3 regions of the Rhodococcus cercidiphylli genome follow, and region 2 is predicted to be linked to each of the others. Evidence: riboswitches for the same ligand, from Rfam matches in the RefSeq annotation. Region 2 holds a riboswitch; each other region holds the start of a gene.
The links. A riboswitch is a leader RNA that binds a small molecule or an ion and turns the genes downstream of it on or off. The one in region 2 is predicted to bind S-adenosylmethionine.

Region 1 (4,740 bases), on a different contig from region 2:
TCGCGGATGTCGCGCATGGATCTCGAGTTCCGCGCTCGCGCGTCCAGATCCACCCCGACGGCCTCCGCCAGCTCGCTGACCGACCCGGGCCGGGGAACACCTGTGCCGGTGATCGGTCGTGACGGACCGAGCCAGTCGAGGAGCGAACGAAGCTGCGCTATCGGCTTCGATGCGGTCAGCGCTGCGAACTCGTCCTCGGCGGTCGGTGGTGTGAGCTCGATATCGTGGGGCGTCGGTCCTTCGACCGGGGACTCGACTGCCGGCTCGATGTCGTCGACGAATTCCGTGTTGGTGGTGCGGGATCCCCGGCGACCGAACAGTGGAATCACGCGAGCAAGGTTGCTGTCTGTTCGGTCGGAGGGCACGAACACAGCATAGGAAAAATGTGCGCCCTGCGACGGAACGAACTGAACCGCAGTTCGTCCTCTGGACACGTTTATGCTGGTCGCGATGGACGGCAACTCCATCCCCGCTCTCCAAGGTTGGATGCCACGCGACGCAGCAGCAGATCCGACTCGTCGCGATGATCTGATTCATCTCCTCGATCCTTTCCGGGACGAGGAACGGCCTGGTGCGACTAGCGTGCGTCGACTGCGCGACATGCTGGATCTGTGGGGAACACATCTACGCTGCTCGCCTGAGGTCACCGAAGCACGAGCTCACCTGCGTCCGATCCAAAGGAACCGATGCGCCGGTAGCTGCGTCCAACACCAAGGACGGGTTCCAAGGACGGAGTGCTGTGAGCAAGATGCGATTGCTGATCGGGAGTGCGGTCGGACTGATGCTGGTGACAACCGGATGCGGAGGGGCGACCGAAGGCATTCCCCCTGCGGGCCCGTCGACGACATCGGTCATGACAACCGCTCCGGCGAATGGTGCGTGGGATCCGTGCACCATCCCAGACGCTGCCATCGAAGACGCGGGCTTGGCGGTGGAGACGAAGTCCTCGAACTTGGTAGGGGATCTACCGATCTCGGAAGACTGGATGACGTGCATCTGGACCAACCCTCTGCCGACGCCGTGGTATCACCTTGGCATCTTCTCGTCCGATCAGAGCCTGGAATATCTACGTGGCGGTGAGCGCTTCGGGCAGTTCGAGCCGATCGAGGGTCTCGACGGTTTACGGTTCCGCCGGACTACTCAGTACGACGAGGTCAACTGCGGCGTTGCTTTCGGACACCCGAATGGCGTGTTCTACCTCATCCTTGACGGCTTTCTAGCGACCGAGCCCCTTGGAGACCCGTGTGTCGAGGTCGAACGGTTGGCGCGTTCGCTCCGACCATCCATGCCTTCATCGAACTAGTGGGGGAAGAACCGATGGGTTCAGAGACGAACGAACTTGCGGCATCGATGCAGCAGTGGAAGTCGCTGTCGAGTCAGGCCGAGTCCGGGCAACTCGAGATTCCACACGGCGTGGCGTTCCAGTGCGACGAGGTCTGCGCTGCCTACATCAGGCACTTGCAAGATATGGCGCGTAAGACTGAGTATTTGGTCGACGGCAAGGCATTCGGCACCTTGGATTCGGCCAGGCAGCTCGGCGAGAAGTTCGAGAGGATTGCCTTCAGTGGTGATCGATCGCTGCGCGTCGTGCTGATGCAACATATCGAGGTCATCGAGCTGATGCGGTCGGTGTTCAAGCGTTATTTCGATGAGGCCGAGTACGCCGATCAGCGGACATTGAAGTCCATTGGGGAGATCGCGGAGGGTCTGGGCAAGTGACTTTTCCTATCTAGGTGTGATCGGTGCCGCTGGGCGTCAGAGCAGGTACTGCGCTGCTGTCGAATCGGTAGTCGAGCTGAAGGCTTGATTGTGACTGAAATGCATTGAGCAGCAGAAAGACCGAGCGTTGCGCACGGACAGCATGGTTCTACTGGAGGTCTCGCTGCCGTGGTCGGACTCCTTTTTCGGGGCGCAGTCGTTGACTGGGCTCTGAGTCGGGGGCTCCTGAAGTGCGAAATGGGTTGAGCTGCTCAGCTGATCCCAATGATTGTCCAAGCCGTAACCCTCGGCTATTGTCGAAGAAGGTTCAAGAGTGACAGCCGTCGGTACCTGGCCGGCTGTCCGGCAACCCCGTCTCCATCGACAGGGTGCCCCAGGGGAAGAACCGGCGCATCCCGCAGCCGCGGGCGCGCAAGTCGATGGAGGGTTGCACCTCCAGAATGAGGTGAACAATGTCCGGTAGTGACGAACTCGAAGCAGCACAGGCGAAGTGGGAACCCATTCCGCACGAACGCCGTCGTACCTGGTGCCAGACGCTCCTGAGTTACCCGCCGATCTGGTACGGCGTGTTTCCGATGCTCGAGACTCGAAGGCTGGTCCTCCAAGGCGGGTACGCGAACGCCGAAGCCTGGATCGACCTCGCGAAACGTGCTGAAGCAGTGGGCTTCACGCCCCGGACGTGGCTGATCTTTCGACAGAGTCTCGAACCCGCGTACCTGAAGGATCGGTTCCCGTCCCATCCCGAGAACATGCCCAAGCGGCGTGGGAACGGCGGTGTCGAGACGGTGGTCGTCGACCCCGAGGACTTTTCCGAGTGGCCATGGTTGTTCGAGGCGGGGTATCGCGCGGGAGAGGCGACCTTGCAGACGCTCTCTCGCTGAAGCCATCCACCAGGCCCTCGACGGGGTCGGCTTGTCAGTGGAACCGCGGAGATCGCTGCTGCGTCTGACAGTCAGGAGCGGCAATGACTGTCGACCGATTCCGGAAGGGTGGACGCGTGTGGAGCTTCCTCTCGTACGGCACACGATTGTGTCTATGGAATGCGGGTTCCCCCTCACGTTGCGTACAGATCGTGATTGCGAAATTCGCATCGAGTCGAATTTTCGAGTCACTGAGCTTGGGACCGTGGTGTTCCGAGGTCTGCCGCACACGCTGCTATCCGAAGACAGCACTGTCCAGCGTCTTATCGGCAGACTGGTCGCGTACGCGTGTGCATCCGATGATGGCGGCTTGCTAATGGAGTTCGCCGACCGTGCAAGCTTGGTAGTTCCCTTCGACCCTGATTTCGAAGCGTGGACCGTTGCAGCGCCCGAGGGCTTCAAGGCAGTCAGTGTGGCGGGCGGCGGGCTTACGGTGTGGGACTGAAACAAATATCTGGCGAGTGCTACTGGACCAGAAAACAGCCCAAGACTATGGAACCGGCGCGATCCCTGCTGCGTCTGATGCTGTGGGGCGGCGATCGGGCCGCGTCGGCGCCGCCATCGGTGATGGTGCTGCGGTAGTTGCCGACACTGGGTCGGCAATCGGCGAACTGGCGACAGGGGCGTGGGATGCGATTTTCTGACGTGCGGCCCAGTGAAGTGCGGCGCTGGGTGGCATCGCCGGGGTCGATGATCGCTCGAAGCGCGATCTTCGGGGTTGCCGCGCTGATTGCTCTGTACTTGTGCGCGGTGAGTGTCGTGGAGGGAATGATCGCCTCTGCTCTGTCGACATTCGGATTTTCTGTGTTATGCATCAGCACAATGGCTTTCGCGTGGACCAACGTTCCGTCGATCAAGACAGGCTCTGACGTCCGCCGTTGGGTGCAGGGCTCGACTGTGCGCTACAACCCGCTGGGCTTGAGGTTGCTCGTCGTGATAGTCAGCTCTCTGTCGATCTGCGTGATCGCGATGGGTTTCACCTCGGGTGGGGTGGGATGGGTTCTTGCTGCGATGGGATTGTCCATGGCCTCGTTCCTGATTCCAATCCTGTTGCGCAGTATTCGCAACGGCTACCTCGAGCTCTCGGATGACGGTATTCGCCACCGCGGCTGGGCATTCGACATCCAGGTACCGTGGGTGGACGTAAGAGACACCGCTGTGGTCGTGGAGTCGTACCCGTTGGTTCTGGTGAGGGTCGACGAAATGGCGAAGATGAACCGGCGCTTCACAACCTTGCTCTGGAGAATCGAAATTATGCCGAAAGGTCAGTACATCGAACTCGACTGCAGACGCTTCGATGTCCGCCCGGTGGCGCTGGAACAGTGGATTCGCTTCTACATCGACAACCCGGAGGTCCGAGTCGAACTTGGAACCGATGCAGCAGCAAAGAGACTGACGAGCTTCGGTGAACAGCGCGCATGACCGAACTGTCCGAGGCCATACACGAGTTCGGGTACGCAGGATCCGGAAATCGTTGCGTACGAGATGATCGGAACCCTATTGCCGAGAACCGATCGGGATCCATGGCTGAGCTCTACGGCCACGCGGGGTTGCAGTCCGCCTGGCCGGTCGGGCACCGTCATTGTGGCGTTGTCAACGCGAATCCATAGGCGACACAGGCGTTCCGGCTCGAGTCCGCAAAGTAAGGTCACAGCCCAGCGCATTCGCGATGGCGATCGCACCATCGAGTTGGATCGAGTCTTTGCCGCCTTCGAGAGCTTGGACCGTCGACCGACCCACGTTGGCGAGCAATGCCAACTCTGCTTGAGTGAGGCGTAACTGAAGCCGACGTGCGACGAAGGCGGCCGCCACCTCACTCGGATATCTCCGACTTCGTCGTCGCGGATGGGCCATATTCGCTCCTTATGCTTGCTATTACATGCATAGGCAACAATACGCCCCGCTGTTATAGGACTGAGCCCTGTTATGCCTGCGAACGAAGGCATAACGGCGTATCCGAATGTCGAATCGCCCGTGTCGGTGGTCAGTTCATTGCGATACTGAATCGACATTGCCTGTACCGGGGACGGGTCCATGCAGTCTCGACCACCTCGGAGTTGGCATGTCCACGAGAACCTTCATCGCAATCACCGCAGCAGCG
Region 2 (4,740 bases):
CTCGACCACGAGACCCCGGTCTCGGAGGTTCGGATGGACATCTTCCCGGACGGCGGCATGGCGCGATTGAGACTGTTCGGTGATCTGGACGCATCTGCGTAAACGGTCGCGGGGCAATAGGGTTGGGGTATGTCCCGGCTACTTCATCCGAATGCAGCCCATGTTGCCGACACGCTGATTTCACGTGGTCATCACGGGGTGGTGGTCAGCAGTCCGGAGGGCACGCACACTGCCGCCGATGCCGCTGCGGCACTGGGCGTCGACGTGGGCGCGATCGTGAAGTCGATGGTGTTTCTACTGGGCGACGAGCCGGTGCTGCTGCTCGTCTCCGGTGCCCACAACGTTCATCTCGAGCACACCGGCGAGCGTCTCGGCGGCGTGTTGACGCGTGCGCCTCTGGACACGGCCAAGCATGCCACCGGCCAGCCGATAGGTGGGATCGCCCCGGTCGGCCACCCCACCAACCTCGACACGTTCGTCGACCAGGATCTGGCCGGCTACTCCGAGGTGTGGGCGGCCGCCGGCCACACCAATACGATCTTCAGGTCCACGTTCACCGAGTTGGTGCGCATCACTGCGGGTCTGGCGATCGACGTCACCTGACCCACGCGCACGTCCCGAGGACGCGAATCCTCAGGACGCGAGAGTCGGGGCGATCGGTGCGCCGAGGACCGCGTCGACGACGTCGATGTCGAGTCGGGTCCCGCGGGATTCCAGCAGCGGCAGTACTCCGTTGTTGATGAGAACCGACTGGCGAGCGACGTCGCCGAGCACTGTCAATGTCACGCCGTCGGCCACATCGGCCGCGGTGACGTCGGAGATCAAACTGGCCAGTCCCGCCGGTGTTCCGACGTAGCGGATCGACGACGGACTGCTCGGCGCATCCAGTGTGGCAAATTCCCGACGGGCCGTCCGGGCATCGGCCGCGATGTGGATCTCGAGGTCGAGAAACACTGCTGTGCTGTCGGCAGATTCGCCGCGGTCGACTGCCTCGGCGCGGAGCCGCGCGCGTTGCTGCTGGGATTCCCGCAGGTCGGAGGCCTGGATTCGGACTACATCCGTCTCGGGAGCGGCGGTCAGTTCGGTCCAACCCGCAGAGAATTCGACGGCGACGCGGGTGAAGTTGTGCGACATGAGTGGTGGTCCTGATTCTTCAGTCGGTGGCATTCGGTCGGAGCGGAGCCGAACTCGAACACGACCCGGACGCAGTGCGGCACAGATCCACATATCTGTTGCACCAGTGGCGGTTGCCCGCCCATACGACACTCACGGTCATGACGCCATGCTAACTGTCTGCGGGGGTGCACGGGGATCCAACCCCGGCGGCGCCATCGGCCACCTCGGGGAAGGGTCGCGGGTCGGGTACGGGGTTCCACCAGCCGGCATCCTCTGCGTAGTCCCAGTTCGGTCCCGATTCGACCAGGGCGGCGAGTGCGTCGACGAGTCGGTCCACATCGGCGAACGAGCTGCCGAGGCCGATGCTGGCCCGAACCGCTCCGGCCGCATGCCCCAGCCTGCTCAGCAGTGGGTGCGCGCAGAACTTCCCGTCCCGCACGCCGATTCCGTGTTCGGCGGAGAGGTACGCGGCGACCTCACCGGGGTCGCGTCCGGCGACGGTGAAGGTGACGATGCCGACGCTGTCGGTCGCGTCGGCCCACACCTCGAGCTGCTCGACGCCGTCCAGTGCGGCCAGCCCGTCGCGCAGGCGGGACGACAGTTCGCGCTCGTGCGCCTGCAGCTCGGCATCGTCGAATCCGGCAATGGCCTCGCAGGCCGCAGCCAATGCGGCAACCCCGAGCACGTTGGGGGTGCCAGCCTCGTGCCGCTGCGGTGCCGGAGCCCAATCGGTGTGGTCGATGCGCACGCTACGTACCGCGCCACCGCCGGCCAGGTGTGGCTCACCGAGGTCGAGCCAATCACGCCTGCCCACAAGCACTCCCGCGCCGAACGGGGCGTAGAGCTTGTGCCCGGAGAAGGCGAGGTAGTCCACCCCGAGTGCGGCGATGTCGACCCGCCGATGCGGAACCAGCTGGGCACCGTCCACCGCGATGCGTGCGCCGTGCCGATGCGCCAGTGCCGCGAGTTCAGCGACCGGCAGAACTTCACCGGTGACGTTCGATGCGCCCGTGATCGCAAGCAGAGCAGCAGGTTTCGCGGCGAGTTCGGCGTCGAGGCGGTCGATGGTCTCGGCCAGGGTCGACGCAGCCACCACCACTCGTCGGTCACGCCACGGAAGCAGGTTCGCGTGGTGTTCGATGTCGAGCACCACGGTCTCACCCGGCACGCATGCGGCCAACAGGTTCAGCGAATCGGTGGTGTTCCGGGTGAACACCACCACCGAATCCGACTGCGCACCAATGAAATCGGCGACGGTCACCCGCGCCTTCTCGTACGCTGCCGTGCAGACCCGTGAGGCGTAGCCGGCACCGCGATGAACACTGGAGTAGAACGGCAGCAGTTCCGCGATCCGATCGGTCACCGCCGTCAAAGCCGGTGCGCTGGCAGCGTAGTCGAAATTGGCGTAGGTGCAGGTGCCGCCCTGCACCAGGGGTACCTGCAGATCCGTGCCCGAAACAGGGGCAAAAGGAGCACAGGGGCGGGAAAGTACAGATGTCATGACAGATCAAGCCCTCACGTTCGAGGGACCCGCAACCGAAGGATGTGGTGAACGAGTCCGCGCTTGCCGCGCCGGTTTTCCGGCATCAGCCTGGTCGTCACCCGGAGCACCCCACCGCGGAGGAGGGTTGCCGACCAGCGAGCCGGGGCTTGACGCTGGTACTCGTGACCGTGGAGAAGACACTGGCAAACCCGCTGCGGTTTTGTCAAGCCGGAACTCACGCGTGGGCAGCAGTAGGATTCCCGCGGTGGGAAGGAGCGCTCGTTCACCTGCTGGCAAACAGAACGTGAGATAACCAACGGCGCTGCTCCCCAGCGGCACAGAGTCCCAGCACCACAGAGTCACTTGCCAACGAACGAGAAGGACGCCCGGTTGTCTGTGCATCAAGAGAACGATCTGCCGGGTTCGAGCGCGGACACCGCGCCTGCACCGGCGGCGTTTCTTCGCTCGTCGCTCGCCCCTCCTGCCCGGACGCTCATCGACGTTCTCCGTGATACCGCTCATCGTTTTCCCGACGCCCCCGCCATCGACGACGGTGCTGTCTCGGTCAGCTACTCCGAGTTGTTGGACGACATCGCCGAGGGCGCGCAGTGGCTCGCCGATGCCGGCGTCAGGCGCGGCGATCGCGTCGGCATCCGCATGCCGTCGGGTTCCTTCTCCCTTTATGTCGCGATCCTGTCCATCCTCGCGGTCGGTGCCGCGTACGTTCCGGTGGACGCGGACGATCCCGAGGAGCGGGCCGAGTTGGTCTTCGGTGAGGCGAAGGTGACGGCCATCGTCACGGCGGGCGGCATCGCCGCCGGTACTGCTCCCAAACAAGACGGCCTTTCCGAGACCGACCCACTGCCGCCGACTCCCGAGGACGACGCGTGGGTCATCTTCACCTCGGGTTCGACGGGCACGCCCAAGGGTGTGGCGGTCAGTCACCGCAATGCGGCGGCGTTCGTCGACGCCGAGGCCCGCATGTTCTTGCAGAAGGATCCACTCGGCCCAGGTGATCGAGTGCTGGCCGGTCTGTCGGTGGCGTTCGACGCGTCGTGCGAGGAGATGTGGCTGGCGTGGCGGCACGGTGCGTGTCTGGTTCCGGCACCCAGGTCGCTGGTGCGGTCCGGTTTCGATCTGGGCCCGTGGCTCGTCTCCCGCGACATCAGTGTCGTCTCGACGGTGCCCACCCTCGCGTCGCTGTGGCCCGCGGTGGCTCTGGAAGCGGTGCGGTTGCTCATCTTCGGCGGCGAGGCGTGCCCGCCGGAACTGGCCGAGCGGCTCGCCGTCGAGGGCCGCGAGGTCTGGAACACGTACGGCCCCACCGAGGCAACGGTCGTCGCGTGCGCGGCGATCATGGACGGGAAGGGGCCCGTCCGCATCGGATTGCCGTTGGACGGATGGGACCTGGCAGTAGTCGATGCGTCGGGCACCCCGGTACAGGTCGGCGAAGTCGGTGAGTTGGTCATCGGCGGCGTCGGACTCGCTCGGTATCTCGATCCGGCCAAGGACGCCGAGAAGTACGCGCCCATGCCCTCTCTGGGGTGGGATCGGGCGTACCGCAGCGGCGATCTGGTCAAGCTCGAGCTCGAAGGGCTCTTGTTCCAGGGTCGCGCCGACGATCAGGTCAAGCTCGGCGGTCGACGCATCGAGCTCGGCGAGATAGACAATGCGCTGCAAGCACTTCCGGGAGTCGGCGGTGCGGCGGCCGCCATCCGCAAGACCGCTGCCGGTAACTCGGTGCTGGTCGGATACCTCGCCAGCACCAATCCAGATTTCGATCTCGAAGCCGCACGCGAATTGCTCGCCGAGCAGTTGCCCGCGGCATTGGTGCCCAGGCTTGCGCTGGTGGACGAGATGCCAACGCGCACTTCGGGCAAGGTCGACCGCAACGCGCTGCCGTGGCCCCTGCCCGGTATGGCGGGCGCGTCTGCGCTCGGCGGCACGGCGGGGTGGGTGGCCGAATTGTGGACCAACATCCTCGGCGCGCAGGTTTCCGACGAGAACGCCGATTTCTTCGCCAACGGCGGCGGTTCGCTGTCGGCCGCTCAGTTGGTGACGGCGTTGCGCGAACGGTTCCCCGAGATCACCGTCGCACAGCTCTACGACCACCCACGGCTGGGTTCACTGGCGCAGTATCT
Region 3 (4,740 bases), on a different contig from region 2:
CTGATCCTGGTGCTGGCCGATCGCTGGCGGCGCGGCGCGTTCATCTTCGGATGCGCAGCGCTGCTGGCGGCCGTCCTGCGGCTGTGTCTGCCCGAAACACGTGTCGGCACACTGCAAGTGCGCAGTCGCGCGTTCGATGTGTTGGCGCTGGGTGGCGTCGGCGGAGCCATTGTCTTTCTGTCGCTGTCGATCGATCCGCTGGGAACCGACTGACCTCGGCGCTCGAGCACCCGGTGAACGAGTGCGGAGTCAGCGCCGACCGAGGCGGGCCAGCTCCATCGTCTCGGCGAGCAGTTTGGCCACCGAATCGGCCTCGGTGAGGAAGCCGTCGTGTCCGTCGCGCGACTGGATCACTTCGAGTCCGCGGCACTGGGGGAGTTCGCGAGCGATCTCCTTCTGCAGTCGAAGCGGATACAGGCGATCGGAGTCGACTCCGCCGACGATGGTCGGGACAGATGTGGACGCAAGAGCGTCGGCCACTCCGCCGCGGCCACGGCCTACGTCGTGTCGGTTCATCGCTTCGCTGAGCAGGACGTACGTCGCCGCGTCGAACCGGTTGACGAGCTTGGCAGCCTGATGCTCGAGGTAGCTCTGCGCGGAGTACCTGCCACCGGCCCACGGGTCTTCGTCGTTCTGTGGTGAGTTTCCGAACCTGATGTCGAGTTCGCTCTCGGTCCGATACGTCAGATGCGCGATGCGCCGCGCGATGCCGAGTCCGGCCGACGGTGAGGTGCCGGTGTCGTGATAGTTGCCGCCCAGCCATCCTGGATCGGCCTTGATCGCCGCGATCTGTGTTGTCTGGGTGCCGATCTGGTCGGCAGTCGCCCTGGCACCGACCGCAAGGACCAACGCCGCCGCCACTCGGTCGGGATGTCCCACGATCCATTCCAGGGTGCGCATACCGCCCATCGAGCCGCCGACGACAGCAGCGAACCGCTCGATTCCGAGGACGTCGGCCACCGCCGCTTCCGTAGCGACCTGATCGCGGATGGAGATGTCCGGGAAACGAGAGCCGTAGGGGGTTCCGTCGGGCGAGACGCTGCTCGGGCCCGTAGTGCCGCCGCAGCCACCGAGCACGTTGGTTGCCACGACGCACCACTCGTCGGTGTCGATGGGGCAGCCGGGACCGACCATTCCGTTCCACCACCCGGGTAGAGCGTGATCGGCGTCCGGCGGACCGGACACGTGCGAGTCCCCGGTGAGGGCGTGTTCGACGAGCACGACGTTGCTGCGGTCGGTGGCGAGTTCACCCCACCGCTGCACCGCGACGGTCACCTGGGGGATTCGCTCGCCGTTCTCGAGATCGAGACCACCGATGTCGATGGTGCCCAACCGCCCGTCCGGAGACGGAAGAACCGCCTCCGGACGAACGCCTGTGTCGCAGCTGTTGCTCAAGATGCCGCCGCGCTGAATCCGACCTCGAGATCGGCGATGATGTCGTCGATCCCCTCGATGCCCACGGCGAGACGGACCAGGCCGGGAGTGACGCCCGATGCCAGCTGCTCCTCCGGAGTCAGCTGGGAATGCGTGGTGGATGCGGGGTGGATGACGAGTGAGCGCACGTCTCCGATGTTAGCGACGTGGCTGTGCAGAGTGAGAGCGTTGACGAACTTCTTGCCCGCGTCCACACCACCCTTCAGCTCGAACGCGATGATCGCGCCCTGCCCCTTCGGCAACAATTCCTGCCCACGCTGGTACCACGGCGACGATTCGAGTCCGGCGTAGTTGATCGAGACGACGTCGTCGCGACCGGCGAGGAAGGCAGCAACCTTCTGCGCATTCGCCACATGCCGCTCGATCCGAAGGCTCAACGTCTCCAGACCCTGACTGATGAGGAAGGCGTTGAACGGCGAGACTGCAGCACCGATGTCACGCAGCAGCTGGACGCGTGCCTTCAATGCGAACGCGGGCGCGCCCAGATCGGCGAACACGACGCCGTGGTAGCTCGGATCCGCGGTGGTGAAGTTGGGATGACGGCCCTGCGTCCAATCGAAGGTGCCACCGTCGACGATGACGCCCGCGATTGCTGTGCCGTGTCCGCCGAGGTACTTCGTCGCCGAGTGCACCACGATGTCGGCACCGTGCTTCAACGGCTGCAGCAGGTACGGCGTCGCCACGGTGTTGTCCACGATCAGCGGGATGCCGTTCTCGTGGGCCACTGCCGAGATCCCCGGGATATCGAGGATGTCGTTCTTGGGGTTCGAGATCGACTCGCCGTAGAACGCCTTGGTCGACGGAGTGATCGCGGCACGCCACTGCTCGAGGTCGTCGGGATCGTCGACGAACGAGACGGTGATACCCAGCTTGGGGAGCGTGTAGTGGAACAGGTTGTACGTGCCGCCGTAGAGCCGCGGGCTCGACACGATGTGGTCGCCCGCCTCGGCGAGGTTGAGAATCGCGAACGTCTCGGCGGCCTGCCCCGACGCGAGCAGCAATGCCGCGACGCCACCTTCGAGGGCCGCGATGCGCTGCTCGACGACATCCTGTGTCGGGTTGATGATCCGGGTGTAGATGTTGCCGGGCTCGGCCAGACCGAACAAGGCGGCGGCGTGATCGGTGTTGTCGAACGTGTACGAGGTGGTCTGGTAGATGGGCAACGCACGAGCCCTGGTGGTGCCGTCCGGTGTCTGACCCGAATGGATCTGCTTGGTCTCGAAGCTCCAGTCGGCTGCGGGATCGGTGAACGGATCCTCGGTGGGTGCTCCGGTGGCGTCGACGACGTCGGGGGTGGAATCGGTCATGGCTGGTGATACTCCGTTTTATTGAGACGAGTGTGTCTGAGACGAATCGAATGTCGAATCAAGCTCGAGAAGTCGAGCGCTACGGGGCGTATCGGTACAGCAACACATGGAAGAACCTCCTGACAGGCTTCGGCCCCTGCGGACCGAAGGTTCAGTGGGTCCGCTTCCTGCGGACCCGCGCTTGTCGAAACGGCACTCGCGTGCCGTATCGGCCTGGTCGTTCACCCGGGGCACCCCACCGCGGTTGGAGGGTTGCCGGCCAGCAAGCCGGGGCTCGATGCTGGCACTCATGACCTGGCGATCATCGTAGCGGGTAACGGCACCCCATCGGAACGAGGGCACGGCATCCGATCGGGTCGAGCTCGAGCAGATGTTCGGGTGAGGACAATCACGGTGCATCCACGCGAAACAATCAGCCGTCGGGAAGACAATTGACGGGAGCGACGTTGCCTTCTGGGTCGGGCCCGGTGGGTCCCCGACCGCAGGCTCGAATTCCGGCCGCTTCCTCTGCCCCCGATTTGCACACGAAGGTTGTACTGCTGTGACTGTCACCGATTCCGCTCTTGCCCGAGTCAGCGCTGTGCGCGGCAAGGTGTCGAGTGGCCTGAGTGTCAGTCACCGACCGCACTCCACCCGCCGCAAGCTCGCGATGCTGGCACTGTCCATCGGCGGCTTCGGGATCGGCACCACGGAGTTCGCGTCGATGGGTCTGTTGCCGGACATCGCCACGACGATGGGGATCTCCGAGCCCTCGGCCGGCCACATGATCTCCGCGTATGCTCTCGGCGTCGTGGTCGGTGCGCCGACCATCGCAGCCCTGGCTGCTCGCGTTCCCCGGCGGATGTTGCTACTGGCGCTGATGGTGGCCTTCACCCTCGGCAACCTCGGCACGGTGTTCGCGCCCAGCTTCAACGAACTCGTCGCCTCGCGCTTCGTCGCCGGCCTGCCGCACGGTGCGTACTTCGGTGTCGCGGCCCTGGTGGCTGCTCACCTCGCCGAACCGGGCAAGCGAGCCAAGGCCGTCGCGATGGTGATGATGGGACTCTCCGTCGCGAACGTCGTCGGCGTCCCGGTGGCGACCTGGATCGGGCAGGCGTTGGGATGGCGCAGTGCATTCACGCTCGTTGCTGTCATCGGTGCCCTCACCGTCGCCGCGCTAGTCCTCTGGATGCCACGACTCGACGCGATGCCGACCACCAGCCCCATCACCGAGCTGGGCGCACTGCGGCGCAGCCAGGTGTGGATGACCCTGTTCGTGGGCATCGTCGGATTCGGCGGCATGTTCGCGGTCTACACCTACATCGCGTCGACTCTGACCGACGTCGCCGGTCTCGCCCGCGCACTCGTTCCGGTCGCCCTGATGATCTACGGACTCGGAATGGTCGTCGGAAACTACGCCGGCGGCTGGCTCGCCGACAGGTACCAGCTCAAGGGCACCTTCGTCGGTCTGGCCGCTACTGCGGTAACTCTTGCGGTGTTCGTCGTGGCCGCCCACAATCCGATCACCGCACTCCTGCTGGTGTTCCTCATCGGCGCGTCCGGCTCTTCTGTGGTCCCCGGTCTGCAGACGAGGTTGATGGACGTGGCCGAGGACGCTCAGACGCTCGCCGCATCGCTCAACCATGCCGCGTTCAACCTGGCCAACGCCATCGGAGCGGCAGTCGGTGGTGCCGTGATCGCCGCAGGATTCGGGTACACGGCACCCGCCGCCGTCGGCTCAGGCCTGGCGGTGGCCGGTCTCGGTGTACTGGCCACCGCCATGTGGATGGACAAGCGTTCCGCCGCGTAGGAGCGCCCAGGATCAGCCGGTGATCGTTACCGGCGTTCCACCGAGTGCGATGTGAAACGCCTGGCTCAACCTTCACCGAACCTCCACATTTCCCGACGGGCTCCTCCACGTGCGCCCTCTAGGGTCAGTTCTCATGAGCCGCACAGTTCTCGTCGTCGACGACGAGCCCACGATCTCCGACGCCGTTGCCGCTCGGCTGCGCGGCGAAGG

Region 1: it holds a riboswitch for S-adenosylmethionine, as region 2 does, so the genes downstream of both, R3P95_RS21215 (mandelate racemase/muconate lactonizing protein) here and R3P95_RS25170 (aminotransferase class V-fold PLP-dependent enzyme) in region 2, are expected to answer to the same signal.
Region 3: it holds a riboswitch for S-adenosylmethionine, as region 2 does, so the genes downstream of both, R3P95_RS03890 (bifunctional o-acetylhomoserine/o-acetylserine sulfhydrylase) here and R3P95_RS25170 (aminotransferase class V-fold PLP-dependent enzyme) in region 2, are expected to answer to the same signal.

What each region holds. Positions count from the first base shown of each region.
Region 1 is NZ_JAWLKE010000008.1:198,449-203,188, forward strand. Features, by position in the region: gene R3P95_RS21195 (hypothetical protein) at 1-365, opposite strand, end outside; gene R3P95_RS21205 (DUF3558 domain-containing protein) at 749-1,303, shown strand; gene R3P95_RS21210 (hypothetical protein) at 1,318-1,719, shown strand; SAM riboswitch class IV at 2,025-2,143, shown strand; gene R3P95_RS21215 (mandelate racemase/muconate lactonizing protein) at 2,172-2,600, shown strand; gene R3P95_RS26185 (DUF6188 family protein) at 2,719-3,084, shown strand; gene R3P95_RS21220 (hypothetical protein) at 3,104-3,496, opposite strand; gene R3P95_RS21225 (hypothetical protein) at 3,573-4,061, shown strand; gene R3P95_RS21230 (helix-turn-helix domain-containing protein) at 4,233-4,493, opposite strand.
Region 2 is NZ_JAWLKE010000013.1:113,464-118,203, forward strand. Features, by position in the region: gene alc (allantoicase) at 1-102, shown strand, start outside; gene R3P95_RS25160 (YbaK/EbsC family protein) at 130-603, shown strand; gene R3P95_RS25165 (hypothetical protein) at 634-1,134, opposite strand; gene R3P95_RS25170 (aminotransferase class V-fold PLP-dependent enzyme) at 1,286-2,617, opposite strand; SAM riboswitch class IV at 2,672-2,787, opposite strand; gene R3P95_RS25175 (Pls/PosA family non-ribosomal peptide synthetase) at 2,996-4,740, shown strand, end outside.
Region 3 is NZ_JAWLKE010000002.1:27,030-31,769, reverse strand. Features, by position in the region: gene R3P95_RS03900 (DUF3017 domain-containing protein) at 1-213, shown strand, start outside; gene metX (homoserine O-acetyltransferase MetX) at 250-1,398, opposite strand; gene R3P95_RS03890 (bifunctional o-acetylhomoserine/o-acetylserine sulfhydrylase) at 1,392-2,741, opposite strand; SAM riboswitch class IV at 2,914-3,036, opposite strand; gene R3P95_RS03885 (MFS transporter) at 3,391-4,530, shown strand; gene R3P95_RS03880 (response regulator transcription factor) at 4,664-4,740, shown strand, end outside.